One region of the Streptomyces sp. NPDC028289 genome, then DNA from elsewhere that is predicted to be linked to it. Evidence: riboswitches for the same ligand, from Rfam matches in the RefSeq annotation. Region 1 holds a riboswitch; each other region holds the start of a gene.
The links. A riboswitch is a leader RNA that binds a small molecule or an ion and turns the genes downstream of it on or off. The one in region 1 is predicted to bind cobalamin.
Positions count from the first base shown of each region.

Region 2: another riboswitch for cobalamin. It lies ahead of ACZ4UV_RS18620 (ribonucleoside-diphosphate reductase subunit alpha); the one in region 1 lies ahead of ACZ4UV_RS03285 (prenyltransferase/squalene oxidase repeat-containing protein).
Region 3: another riboswitch for cobalamin. It lies ahead of ACZ4UV_RS00255 (cobalamin biosynthesis protein); the one in region 1 lies ahead of ACZ4UV_RS03285 (prenyltransferase/squalene oxidase repeat-containing protein).

Region 1 covers NZ_JBVHTI010000001.1:734,696-739,281, reverse strand. The annotation lists gene ACZ4UV_RS03290 (SCO2322 family protein) at 186-815, opposite strand; gene ACZ4UV_RS03285 (prenyltransferase/squalene oxidase repeat-containing protein) at 812-2,035, opposite strand; cobalamin riboswitch at 2,150-2,292, opposite strand; gene ACZ4UV_RS03280 (phosphotransferase family protein) at 2,330-2,980, shown strand; gene ACZ4UV_RS03275 (antibiotic biosynthesis monooxygenase family protein) at 2,977-3,345, opposite strand; gene ACZ4UV_RS03270 (hypothetical protein) at 3,440-4,489, opposite strand.
Region 2 covers NZ_JBVHTI010000003.1:986,308-990,893, reverse strand. The annotation lists gene ACZ4UV_RS18630 (NACHT domain-containing protein) at 1-1,027, opposite strand, end outside; gene ACZ4UV_RS18625 (GNAT family N-acetyltransferase) at 1,193-1,699, shown strand; cobalamin riboswitch at 1,752-1,876, shown strand; gene ACZ4UV_RS18620 (ribonucleoside-diphosphate reductase subunit alpha) at 1,999-4,374, shown strand; gene ACZ4UV_RS18615 (ribonucleotide-diphosphate reductase subunit beta) at 4,374-4,586, shown strand, end outside.
Region 3 covers NZ_JBVHTI010000001.1:46,381-50,966, reverse strand. The annotation lists gene cobN (cobaltochelatase subunit CobN) at 1-316, opposite strand, end outside; gene ACZ4UV_RS00260 (cobyric acid synthase) at 313-1,845, opposite strand; gene ACZ4UV_RS00255 (cobalamin biosynthesis protein) at 1,842-2,783, opposite strand; cobalamin riboswitch at 2,885-3,024, opposite strand; gene ACZ4UV_RS00250 (hypothetical protein) at 3,195-3,422, opposite strand; gene ACZ4UV_RS00245 (inorganic phosphate transporter) at 3,441-4,586, opposite strand, start outside.

The DNA.
Region 1 (4,586 bases):
GCGCGGGAAGTTCCCACCGGCCCGCGGTGGCGTGACTGCCTGCGGTTGGGGCGTGCCCCGTCAGGGGCGCGGGGAACTGCGCGGGAAGTTCCCACCGGCCCGCGGTGGCGTGACTGCCTGCGGTTGGGGCGTGCCCCGTCAGGGGCGCGGGGAGCTGCGCGGGAAGCTCCCACCGGCCCGCGGTGTCAGGCATTTCTGCGCCGCCGTGTCTGCCAGAAGGCTCCCGCGGCGAGGAGCACGACAACTCCCACACCGGCCGCCGGCCCGAGCGACGGTCCGCTGCCCGGCGTACCCCCGGCCCCCGCCGTCGCCGTCACCTTCTCGCCGCAGCCCCGGGAGGGATACCCCCCGATCGCGCACAACAACGCGTTCGTGTCGTACCGCAGCGGCTTCGCCACCGCCGCCAGTGCCGCCGCCGTCGTCGCGTCCTCGGACACCACCGCGCAGGCTGTCCGCCGCGCAGGCGGCCGCTCTCCCGAGGGCGCGTCCGCCGTCGTACCGAAGTCGACGACCAGCCCCACCCGTTTGCGGCCACCGACGGCGGGGGTGTCCGCACAGATCGTCCCGAAGTCCGCCGTGCCGCGCGGCTGCGACGCGTCCGCCGAGTCCTCGCTCACCGCGAAGCGGAACCCCTCGACCGACCCGTCGGCGGGCTGAGCGGTAGAGGGGCCCTGCGTGGCGTACGTCCAGTGCGCGCCGTCCCGCTCCCAGAAGGACCAGTAGCGGTAGCCGGTGGCCGCCGCAGGCCCGGCGGCCGTCGCGCACAGCGTCAGCGCGGCCAGGAGCAGCAGCGCCGCACGACGGACCGCGGTCACGGCTGCTGCTGCTTCCGGCGGCCGCTGAACAGGAAGCCGATGCCGATACCGGCGACGAGCCCGGTGCCGACGATCCACCACACGCTGTTGCCCGACTTCTTCCCCTCGCTGTGCTTCTCGGCGTGCTTCGCGGTGGCGGCCTGCGGGGCCGGTCCCGTCGCGTCCAGCGCCGTCACCAGGTTCGTGCCGCCGAAGTCGCGCGGGTCCGCACCCGTCGCGTGCGCGGCGAGGACCAGCTCGGCGTAGGCCGCGGGCCCGCTCTGCGCCGCCCACGGCGCGGCGTGCGCCTCCAGCCAGGCGTACGGCTTCCGCGCCTGCGCGGTCCAGCCCTGCGCGGCCAGGGCGACGACCGCGTCGGCGGTGTTGCCGTAGTCCGGCTGCGGGGTGGCGCCGGGGAGCGCGGAGACGAGGTGGCCGGTCGTGGACATGGCGTCCGCCAGGTACGCGGCGCCGTTGCGGGCCACCTCCTCCCGCGTGAGCGTCTTGCCGGAGTCGGCGCACGCGGGGCCCTTCGCCGGGGCCTTCCCGGCCGTCGTCACGAACCCCTTGCCGAGGGCTCCGAGCACGCCGGCCGCCGTCGCGTCCGCGTTGGCGGCCAGCTTCCCCTGCTTGTCCGGCTGGTAGGCGAGAGCACCGCCACCGTCCTGGCCGCACGGGAGGGACCACTTGGCGAGGAGGTCGTACGGCGACCTCGGCGCGCTCGCGCCGGCCGCCGCGAGCGCGCCGACGACCACGCCGGTGGAGTTGGTGTCGCTGGGCGAGCCCGGGGTGTAGCCCCAGCCGCCGTCCTTGTTCTGCTGCGACTTCAGCCAGGTCACGGCCTTGTCCGCGGCGGCGTCGTGCCCGCCGACCGCTTTCAGTGCCTGTACGGCGGCGGCCGTGCTGTTCGTGTCGACCGTCACCTTGGCGTCACAGGCCGCCGTCGGCTCGGCGCGGAACGCGGCGAACGCGCCGTCCGCGCACTGCTGCCCGGCCAGCCAGTCCACCGCCTTCACGGCCGGGGTCACCCCCACCGCGCGCTGGGCCAGCAGAGCGAGGGACTGGCGCCAGACGCCGTCGAACTTGGGGTCCGTAGCGCCGTACAGCCCCGACGGGAGCACCGCCGACGCGGACGGTGACGGGGACGTGCTGCCGGCGGCCAGTGCGGTCGTCGCGGGCGTGGCGGTACCGATGACGGCGGTGGCGGCCAGCACTCCGGCGGTGCGGCGGAGAACGGTCATGGTCGGCGGGTGCCTCTCCCTGCGGGGAGCCGGGCAGCGCGGGAGACCCCGGCGGCTCGGCTCCGTAAACCTCGACGGTGCCGTGCGACGACGGGTGCCGGCGCACACGAGCCGATCAACGTCCCGGGCGCGGCGGTCCGGCTTGCCACGGGGCGTGTGGCTCACGGTTGCGGGTCAGCGCCGGAATTGCACCGGCTTCCCCCCGTACGGGTGATGACGACCCGGCTACTTTACCGGCCGCCCCGGGGAAGCTGAGAGGGGGCTGTGCGGGGACCGTTTCGTTATGGTCCTGCCATGACGGGGAGACTGCTCGGTTCAGGGCGTTCGGCCGACGTGTACGAGCTCGACGAGGCCTGGGTGCTGCGCCGGGACCGGGACGGCTGGGGGGACGCGGCCGCCGAGGGCGCGGTGATGACGTACGTACGGGAGTACGGGTACCCGGCGCCCCGGGTACGGCCCACCGGGTCCCGTACCGAACTGGTCATGGAGCGGCTGTCCGGGCCCACCATGCTGGCGGCGCTGCTGGCGGGGGAGACGGGCCCGGCGGAGGGCGGTGCGCTGCTCGCCTCGCTGCTGCGGGAGCTGCACACCGTGCCCGGCCGGGACCCGGCCGACCCCGGCGTCCGGGTCCTCCATCTCGACCTGCATCCGGACAACGTGATGATGACCCCCGACGGTCCCCGGGTCATCGACTGGAGCAACGCCGAGGACGGGCCGCCCGGACTCGACTGGGGCATGTCCGCGGTGATCCTCGCCCAAGTGGCCCTCGGCGCGTACCCGTTGGCCCATGACATGCTGACGGCCCTGCTCGCCGACCCCGGCGAACTGACAGAGGAGGGACTGACGGAGGCCCTGCGCCGCCGGGCGGCCAATCCGACGATGAGCCGAGGGGAAGTCGAAGTGCTCGGTGCGGCGGGGCAGTTGATACGGTCGATCGCCTTCTAGCCTTCGAGCACCGATCCCCGCGTGAAACCGTGGCTCCGCTCCACTTTCGCCACGTGCAGGGTGTAGCTCTCGTACCACTCGGCCCGCCCGCGCTGCTGCGCCGCGCGATGCTCGGCGTCGGTCCGCCACCGGGTGAGCGCCTCGGCGTCGCGGAAGTACCCGACGGTGATGCCCAGCCCGCCGGGAGTCTGCGCGTGGTCCATCCCCAGGTAGCCGGGGATGTCCTTGACCAGGTCCTCCATGCGTGCGTTGGTCTCGCTGTAGCCGCTCTGGTCCTGGGTCCGCACCGTGGTGAAGACGGCCACGTAGTAAGGGGGTTCGTAGGCCTCGACGGGCGCGACAGGCGCTTCCGGGTGATTGCTCATGGCGGCACCGTAGGGCGGGACGCGCCCGGCGATCCAGTTTCTTTCCCGAACGGGATGCACACGGGATCGAACTCCTGACTCTTTGCCAAAACCCTTAGGCCGCGTTCGCGAGCGGGGTGATCTCCGCCGACAGGTGGCGGGCCATGCGGCGCAGTGCGTCGTCGCAGGCGTTCGGGGTCTCGCCCAGCGCCACCCAGAGGGCCAGCCGGTCGGCGGCGGTGGCGTGCGGGCCCGCGGTGACGTGGGTGCCGGTGTGCTGGGTGAGGAGCATGCGGTCGGCGCCGGACTCGTGGGCGGCGTCGGGGGAGAGGTCCAGGCGGTCGAGGCGGCCGGTGGCGGCAGGGTAGGCGAACTGGATCGCGGCCGCCCGCTGCCGGGTGGGCGTCGTGTCGGGCACCTCGCCGGTGGCGAGGGCGGCCGCGGCCTGGGCGAGGTCGACACCGGTGGCCCGCTTGACGAGGAGCGGGATCAGGTCGCCCGGCAGATGCGGGGCGACGTCGGTGACCCGGGGGCCGCGGTCGGTGAGGGTGAGGCCGATGTGCAGGACACCCCGGTCGACGCCGAGGGCGTGCACGGTGCGGTCGACGGCCAGGCGCAGGAAACGGTTGTGCAGCAGGCCGTCGTGGGCGTGCACGGTGTGCCGGAGCGGCTGCCGGGCGGGCGCCGGGCCCAGGGTCGTACGGGTGATGGCGGCGATGCGGATCTCGCCGTCGAGGACGACCGTCTCGGCGGAGACGCGGGGCGCGCCGGGGGCGTCGAGGTCGCCGGGGTCGCCGGTGGGAACGGTGCGGGCGGCCAGCAGCGCGCGCAACGCGGGCGGGTCGGTACAGGCTTCGGCCGCGGCGAGGGAGGGGCCGGGCAGCCCCAACTGCCCGGCGATCCTCGCGGCGGCGACCGCGTACTCGCCCGAGTAGGTCAGCACGCCGCGGACCCGGTGCCGGGCCGCGAACCGTACCACCGCCGACGCTGTCGCGCCGCCTTTGCCGGGGTCCGCCGCGAGGTGACCGGCCAGGCACGACTGTGCCCAGGCGGGCGGCGCGGCGTCCACCAGCAGCACCGGGCGGGCCGCGGCGATGCGCGTCAGCACGAACTCGTCGTACGCGCACCGGTGTCCGGCACCGAGGAGCAGCACGGGCTGCGGCATCGGTCGCCTCACCTTCCGGGAGGAGGCGGGGCGGCTGGTCGCCCCGGATGCCACTCCCCCATAGGCGGCACCCGGGGCGGGTCGGTTCGACCGTGGC
Region 2 (4,586 bases), on a different contig from region 1:
CCTCCGGTACGCCGGCTTCGACGAAGCGCACCGCCGCCTCCTCGCCGAGCGGTTCCAGTTCGACGATCGCGGCCGAGGTGTTCTCCAGCGGACTGTGCGGCCGGGAGGCGATGACCAGGGGCAGCTTCTCCTCGTGGGCGCGTTCGATGGCCCGGCGGATGATGTTGTCCCGGTTCTGCTGCTGGTGGCCGTCGTCGAGGAGGGCCTCCTCCAGACCGTCGGCGAGGACGACCGGCTTGTCGTCGGCGAGGAGTTGCTGCCAGACCCGGTCGGTCTTGGTGCGCGCCAGGATGCCCTTGGGCGCCTCGTCCGCGAAGCGCCGCCTGGCCAGGAGTTCGAAGTTGAGGTCGGCACCGTCCACCGCGTCGCGGAGCCGGATCGGCACCGGGACGGCGTTCTGGTGGGCCAGGAGTTCGGTGAGCCGTACGAGGACGGCGGTCTTGCCGGCGCCGACGCCGCCGACCAGCAGATAGGGCCGACGCGTGTCGCGCTCCCGCAGCCGTTCGGCGATGACCTGCGCGACCTCGTCCCTGCCCACGATCTCGGCGGTGTCGGGGCCCGCGGTGGGCACCAGCTTGCGGGGATCCCGCAGCGCCTTGGCGAGATAACGCCGTTTGGTCCAGCGGTACCACCAGAACAGGAACAGTGCGGCGGCGACGGAGGCGGCGAGGATCGGACCGACGAACTTGATGACGGTTTCGAAGCCGACGTCGTTGTGCCGCCGCCATCCCTCGAACCAGGTCGTACTGCCGCTGAAGAGGATGTACAGCCCCTCGACGATCCAGGCGAGCAGTGCCAGCACGGCGACGATCCAGATCGCCCTGGTGACGTTGGCGTAGGAGACCCACCGGTGCCACTTCCTGGGACGGGTGGCGCCGCGGTGGGCCTCCATACGGATCGTCAGGGCGTGCCAGCGGCCCACGAGACCGTCTCCGACCCGGTTGCCCGCGCGCCGCAGGCCCAGTGTCGCCATCGGCGCGTCGCGCGGTAGCTCCTTGCCGGGCGGGTGACGGACGACCCTTGTCATGGTGCCTTCTCCTCGCGCGTTCCCGGAGTGGTTCTCGGAACGAAGGGCCCCCGCGGGCACCGGCACCTCCTTCCATGGAAGCACTCCCGGCACAGCCCGCAACCCGGGCGCCCCACCGGGGAAAACGGGAGGTTCCCGCATGCGGGAGTCCGGCAGACTCGCACCATGGACATCACGATCCGGCCCGTGGACCCCACCGAACACGCCGCACTCGGCGAGCTCACCGCCCAGGCCTACCTCCGGGACGGCCTCCTCGACTACGGCGAGGGCGACGCGTACCTGCCCGTGCTGAAGGACGTGGCGAGCAGGGCGGCCGCCGCCGAGGTGCTCGTGGCGGTGGAGGGCGAAAGACTCCTCGGCGGCGTCACCTTCGTCCCCGGCCCCGGCCCGATCGCCGACATCGCCCGCCCCGGCGAGGCCGAGATCAGGGCGCTCGCGGTCGCACACGAGGCCCGCGGCCGAGGTGCCGGCGAGACTCTCGTCCGCGCCTGCATCGACCGCGCCCGGGCCACGGACGGCTGCACGGCCGTCGTCCTGTCGAGCCAGCGCGGCATGCACACCGCCCACCGGCTCTACGAGCGCCTCGGCTTCGTCCGCACACCGGAGCGCGACTGGAATCCCGTGCCGCACCTGGACGACATCACTCTCCTCACCTACGAGTTGACGCTCTGACACCGCCACGACACAACATCTGGGGGTGGCATCGCGGCCCGGCACCAGATGTATGCTCATGCTCGCTGTCGCCGCAGGGGAATCCGGTGTGAATCCGGAACTGTCCCGCAACGGTGTACTTGTGCATGTTCGTGCACAGGAGTCAGTCCGAGGACCTGCCGACAGCACGCCCAGCCACCCGGTTCGGGCGTTCTGACGTCCGGGCCTCGTGGAGTGGGCCAGGGTCTCGACGCGTGCCCGCGCGCTCGTGCTGCCCCCTGCCCTCCGCCAGGCCCGTGCCCAGCGAGGGAGAGCCCCACGTGACCATCGCGCCAGCCGACCCGGCTTCAGCGACCAGCTCTGTGGAATCCGCGGCGGACGACGGTCCCGGTACCGCGTTGCTGCGGACCCTGACCGAGCTGACCGCCGACCTCCCCGACGCCGACCCCGGCCGGGTCGCCGCCGCCGCGTTGCGGGGGCGGTCCGCGCGGGCCGACGAGTCGGAGTTGCGCGAGCTGGCCACCGAGGCCGCCGCCGGTCTCATCTCCGAGGACCCCGCCTACTCGCGGCTGGCCGCACGTCTGCTCACCGTCTCCATCCGCGCCGAGGCCGCCTCGCAGGGCGTGACGTCCTTCGCCGAGTCCGTGGCGGTGGGGCACCGCGAGGGCCTCGTCGCCGACCGCACCGCCGAGTTCGCCCGGCTGCACGCGGCCCGCCTCGACGCGCTCGTCGACCCGGCCGCGGACGACCGCTTCGGCTACTTCGGCCTCCGTACGCTCCACAGCCGGTACCTGCTCCGGCACCCGATCACCCGCAAGGTCATCGAGACGCCCCAGCACTTCATGCTCCGGGTCGCCGCCGGTCTCGCCGAGGACGACACCGTCAGGTCGGTGGACGAAGTCGCCGCGCTCTACGGGCTGATGAGCCGCCTCGACTACCTCCCGTCCTCCCCCACCCTCTTCAACTCCGGCACCCGGCACCCCCAGATGTCGTCCTGCTACCTCCTCGACTCCCCGAAGGACGAGCTGGACTCGATCTACGACCGCTACCACCAGGTCGCCCGGCTCTCCAAGCACGCCGGCGGCATCGGTCTGTCGTACAGCCGCATCCGCTCGCGCGGGTCGCTCATCCGCGGCACCAACGGGCACTCCAACGGCATCGTGCCGTTCCTGAAGACGCTGGACGCCTCGGTCGCGGCCGTGAACCAGGGCGGCCGGCGCAAGGGCGCCGCCGCGGTCTACCTGGAGACCTGGCACTCCGACATCGAGGAGTTCCTGGAGCTGCGCGACAACACCGGTGAGGACGCCCGCCGCACCCACAACCTGAACCTCGCGCACTGGGTCCCGGACGAGTTCATGCGCCGGGTGAACGCCGACGAGCCGTGGTCGCTCTTCTCCCCCGCCGACGTACCGGAACTCGTCGACCTGTGGGGCGAGGAGTTCGACACGGCCTACCGCAGGGCCGAGGCGGCGGGGCTGGCGCGCCGGACCATCCCGGCCCGCGACCTGTACGGCCGGATGATGCGGACCCTCGCGCAGACCGGCAACGGCTGGATGACGTTCAAGGACGCGGCCAACCGGACCGCCAACCAGACGGCCACCCCCGGCCATGTCATCCACTCCTCCAACCTCTGCACGGAGATCCTGGAGGTCACGGACGACGGCGAGACGGCCGTCTGCAACCTGGGGTCCGTGAACCTCGGTGCGTTCGTCGACACGACGGCCGGTGACATCGACTGGGAGCGGCTCGACGAGACCGTCCGCACCGCCGTGACCTTCCTCGACCGGGTCGTCGACATCAACTTCTACCCGACCGAGCAGGCCGGCCGGTCCAACGCCAGGTGGCGGCCGGTGGGGCTGGGCGCGATGGGGCTCCAGGACGTCTTCTTCACACTGCGGCTGCCCTTCGACTCCGCCGAGGCGAAGGCCCTCTCCACCCGGATCGCCGAGCGGATCATGCTCGCCGCGTACGAGGCCTCCGCCGACCTCGCCGAGCGCAACGGTCCACTGCCGGCCTGGGAGAAGACCCGCACCGCGCAGGGTGTGCTGCACCCCGACCACTACGGCGTCGAGTTCACCTGGCCGGAGCGCTGGGCGGCGCTGCGCGCGCGGATCGCGACCACGGGCCTGCGCAACAGCCTCCTGCTCGCCATCGCGCCCACCGCGACCATCGCCTCGATCGCGGGCGTGTACGAGTGCATCGAGCCGCAGGTCTCGAACCTCTTCAAGCGCGAGACGCTGTCCGGTGAGTTCCTCCAGGTCAACTCCTACCTGGTGCAGGACCTCAAGGACCTCGGCGTCTGGGACGCCCGCACCCGGGAGGCGCTGCGCGAGGCCAACGGCTCGGTGCAGGACTTCGTCTGGATCCCGCAGGAGGTGCGCGACCTCTACCGCACCGCCTGGGAGATCCCGCAGCGCGGCCTGATCGACATGGCCGCCGCCCGCACCCCGTACCTGGACCAGGCCCAGTCCCTGAACCTCTTCCTGGAGACGCCGACCATCGGCAAGCTCTCCTCGATGTACGCGTACGCCTGGAAGTCGGGCCTGAAGACGACGTACTACCTGCGCTCGCGCCCGGCGACCCGGATCGCCCGCGCCGCCCAGGCCCGAGCCACCGTCCCCGTCCAGCAGGCGGCCCCCGAGGACGCCGTCGCCTGCTCCCTGGAAAACCCCGAGTCCTGCGAGGCCTGCCAGTGATGTCCAGCAAGAACCTTCTCGACCCCGGCTTCGAGCTCACGCTCCGCCCGATGCGCTACCCGGACTTCTACGAGCGCTACCGGGACGCCATCAAGAACACCTGGACCGTGGAGGAGGTCGACCTCCACTCCGACGTCGCCGACCTCGCGAAGCTGTCCCCGATGGAGCAGCACCTGATCGGCCGGCTGGTCGCGTTCTTCGCGACCGGCGAC
Region 3 (4,586 bases), 690 kb from region 1:
CGAGGTACCTGAGGGCTTCGGCCACCACACCGGCGGGGACCGACGACTCGGCCATCAGCTCGGCGTCCGGCACCGCCTCGCCGCCGAGCAGCACGGTCGGGATCCCGGCGGCCTTCAGGGCGGCGAGCCCGTCCTCCCAGGCGCGCTTGCCGCCGAGCAGCCGTACGACGGCGATGTCCGCGCCCGCGACGAGCGCGGGCAGCTCCTCCGCGACGTCGACGCGCGTCGGATTGCCGATCCGGTAGTCGGCACCGGAGGCGGCCCGGGCCGCCAGCAGATCGGTGTCGGCGGTCGACAACAACAACACAGTGCTCATGCGGGCGCTCCCGGTGGGATGAAAGGCAGTCCTTGCGGCGCGCCCGACTCGATGAGCCGCCAGAGCGCGTCCGTGTCCGCGTGCTGTTCGATCAGGTCGCCGAGCCGGTCGAGCTGCTCCTCGCGCAGCGCGGCGAACGAGGTGTCGGGGGCCGGTACGAACCGGCGGCCCGCGGCGGCCGCCACCTCGCGCAGGAAGGCCCGGCGGAAACCGTCCGACTCCAGGGAGCCGTGCCAGTGCGTGCCCCAGGTCTGCCCGACCCGGCAGCCGTCCAGGCTGTGTCCTCTGTCATCAGAGATGAAGGCATCGCCGCCGACGACTTCGGCGACCCCGTGATGGATCTCGTACCCCTCGACCCGCTCGCCGAGTGCCGTCCCCTCCGGCCGGGTAAGGATCTTCTCGGGGGCGAACCGCACCCTTAGGGGCAGCACCCCGAGACCCTCCACCCGCCCCCGCCGGCTCTCGACCTCGTCCTCGATGTGCTCCCCGAGGATCTGGAAGCCACCGCAGATGCCGAGCACCGGCCGTCGTTCGGCGGCCCGGCGCCGCAGCGCCTCGGCCAGCCCCCGCTCCCGCAGCCACTCCAGGGCGCGGACCGTCCCCCGGGTGCCGGGGACGATGACGAGGTCGGCGTCGGCCAGCTCCTCCGGCCGGTCCACGAACCGCACCACGACGCCCGGTTCGGCGGCCAGCGCGTCCACGTCCGTGAAGTTGGACATCAGGGGGATCGCACAGACGGCGACCCGCAGGACGTCCTCCCCGACGGGCGGGGCGACGTTCGACTCGCGCACGGTCCCGCGCAGGGAGACCCGGAGCCCGTCCTCCTCGTCGATGCCGAGGCCGTGCCGGAAGGGGAGGACGCCGTAGGTGTGGCGCCCGGTGAGCCCGTGGAGCATGTCGAGGCCCGGCTCCAGCAGCGAGACGTCCCCGCGGAACTTGTTGACGAGGAACCCGGCGACGAGGGCCTGGTCCTCCGGCGAGAGCAGCGCCACGGTCCCGAAGAACGAGGCGAAGACACCACCGCGGTCGATGTCACCGACGACGAGCACGGGCAGCCCGGCATTCCGGGCGATCCCCATGTTCACGATGTCGGTCCGGCGCAGATTGATCTCCGCCGGACTGCCGGCCCCCTCACAGATCACCGCGTCATACGTGCCCCGCAACTCGGAGAGACAGTCGAGCACGGTTCCGAGCAGCTTCTGCTGCCGCCCGCCGTGGTAGCCGCGCGCGCTCAGTTCGCCGACGGGCTTGCCGAGCAGCACGACCTGACTGCTCTGCTCGCCGCCGGGCTTCAGCAGCACGGGGTTCATGAGCGCGGTCGGCTCCACCCGGCAGGCCTGCGCCTGCATGGCCTGCGCCCGCCCGATCTCGGCACCTTCGCGCGTGACAAAGGAGTTGAGGGACATGTTCTGCGCCTTGAACGGCGCGACCTTCACACCCTGCCGCACCAGCCACCGGCAGATACCGGCGGTGACCACACTCTTCCCGGCGTCGGAGGTGGTACCGGCGACGAGGAGGCCACCGCTCATGACGTACGTCCCTTCGCGACGAGGCGCGCGGCGACGGTCACGCCGAGCGCGAGCAGACCGACACGACGGGAGAGCCGCACCGCCCGCCCGATGTCCACGACCTCCACGGCCCGCCCCTTCTGGTTCAGCACGGGCCGGTGCTCGACCCGCCCCGCATACGACAACGTCCCCCCGAGCCGCACCCCCAGCGCCCCCGCGAACGACGCCTCCACGGGCCCCGCGTTGGGACTCGGATGCTTCGCCGCGTCGGCCCGCCAGGCCCGTACGGCCCCCCGCCGGTCGTCCCCGGCCACCGCGGCCAGCACGGCGGTGAGCCGTGCCCCCGGCCACCCGGCCAGGTCGTCCAGCCGCGCGGAAGCCCACCCGTACCGCCGGTACCGGGCCGACTTGTGCCCCACCATGGCGTCCAGGGTGTTGACGGCCCGGAACCCCACCAGCCCGGGGACGCCGGCCACGGCTCCCCACACCAGCGCGCCCACGACCGCGTCGCTCGTGTTCTCGGCGACGGACTCCACGACCGCACGGGCGATCCCGTCGGCGTCCAGGGCCTGCGGGTCCCGTCCGCACAGATGCGGCAGCCGGGCGCGGGCGGCCTCGACATCGTCGGCCTCCAGGGCCCGCCCGATGCCGTGGGCCTCGCGCGCGAGCGAAGTACCGCCGACCACGGCCCAGGTGGCCGCGCCGGTGAGGACCACGGACGCGGCGGTGGACGGTCGTACGATCCGCTGGGCCACGGCACCCAGCGCCACGGCGCCGCCGGCGCACACGGCGGTGTGCAGCGCGCCCCACCCGCGGTGGTCCCGCCACAGCACCCGCTCCACGGCCCCGGCCACCCGTCCGAACACGGCGACCGGATGCCCCCGGCGCGGATCGCCGAGCAGCAGATCACCGAGAAGGCCGGCGGCGGCGCCGTACGCGAAGACGCGATCGGCACCCATCGGCTCAGCCGGCCGCGGGGTCGGGAACGGGCCGGGTACTCAACCTCGATCGGCAGCCGCGCATGGCGTTATGTCCTCACTCAGGGTGTCCGCGCCCTGGTTCGACGAGACCGGCGGTGAGAGTTCCTGGCTCCCGGGGATTGCTACCCCGGTGACAGTGGCGGGACCGCGCCGGATTCACACCGGCTTCCTCTCTTGCCGCCGTACATGGCTCCGGAAGTCCACCACGCCCCCGGAAGACCCGTCAACCTGGCGTTGACCTGCGAGGGGAGTGTGTGGGAAGGCCCACACCAGTTGCCCGGCGGGGCCTGTGGGGAATGCCGAAGGCTCCTCTCCGGGGGATGGAGAGGAGCCTTCGCGGTGCCGACGAGGCCCTTTGCGCCGGGCCTTCGAGCGACGGGCCTTCTCGTGTCAGGCCTTCGCCACGATCAGGTGGATGCCGTACGCCACGGCCGCCGCGCAGGCCGCGAAGCAGAGGTAGGCGGCCGTGACGGCCAGGGCCGCGGAGCCGCCCTGGGCGGTGGCGCGTTCGCGGGCGGAGAGGCCCTTGATGCCGAGGGTGAAGAGGGTCACCAGGCCCACGGTGGCCACGAGGCTGACGCCGAAGACGGAGCCGATGGCTGCCCAGTCGATGTTCATGTCGGTTCTTCCTCGGGGTCAGACGGTGGCGGCCGGGTCGGTCGCGGGAGCGGCCGGGGCGGAGGTGGAGGCAGGGGCGGGGATGGTGGCGGTCAGGTCGTCCGTGACCGTGACCGCGACCGTGCCCGCGGGCGGCGGGGTCACGGCGGCGATCGCCGTGGTCACCACACCGGCCGGCTCCTCGGTGCCGACGACGTTGCTGCTGTCCACGACCTCGCGGCGGGAGAGCTTCCAGATCGCGGCGCTGGAGGCGACGAGGAAGACGGCGACGACCGCCGTACCCCAGTCGCCGAGGTCCGTCACGGACTCGGCGAGCGCGCCGACCAGCGCGGCGGCGGGGAGGGTGAGCACCCAGGCGACCATCATGCGGGTCGCGGTGGACCAGCGGACCGTGCCGCCCTTGCGGCCGAGGCCCGCGCCCATCACGGAACCGGAGACGACGTGCGTGGTGGAGAGGGAGAAACCGAGGTGGGAGGAGGCCAGGATGGCGGTGGCCGCGCTGGTCTGGGCGGCGAAGCCCTGCTGCGGCTGGAGGTCGGTCAGGCCCGTGCCCATGGTGCGGATGATTCGCCAGCCGCCGATGTAGGTGCCGAGCGCGATGGCGAGGCCCGCGGAGAGGATGACCCAGGTGGGAGGGTTCGAGCCGGGAGCGATGGCACCGCCCGCGATCAGCGCGAGGGTGATGATGCCCATCGTCTTCTGTGCGTCGTTGGTGCCGTGCGCGAGCGAGACCAGGCCGGCGGAGGCGATCTGGCCGGCGCGGTAGCCCTTGCGGGTGGCCTCGTCCTCGGCGTTCTTCGAGAGCGTGTAGGAGAGGCGGGTGGAGAGCGTCGCCGCGAGGCCGGCGACGACGGGGGCGGCGACCGCCGGGAGCAGGACCTTGGTGACGAGCACGTCGCCGTGGACCGCGCCGAAGCCGGCGGAGGCGACGGTGGCGCCGATCAGACCGCCCATGAGGGCGTGCGAGGAACTGGAGGGCAGGCCCACCAGCCACGTCACCAGGTTCCACAGGATGGCGCCGACGAGGGCGGCGAAGATGACCTCGGGACGAATGCCGTTCTCGTCGACGAGACCCTTGGAGATCGTGTTGGCGACCTCCACCGAGAGGAAGGCGCCCACCAGGTTGAGCGCGGCGGACATGGCCACCGCGATCTTGGGCTTGAG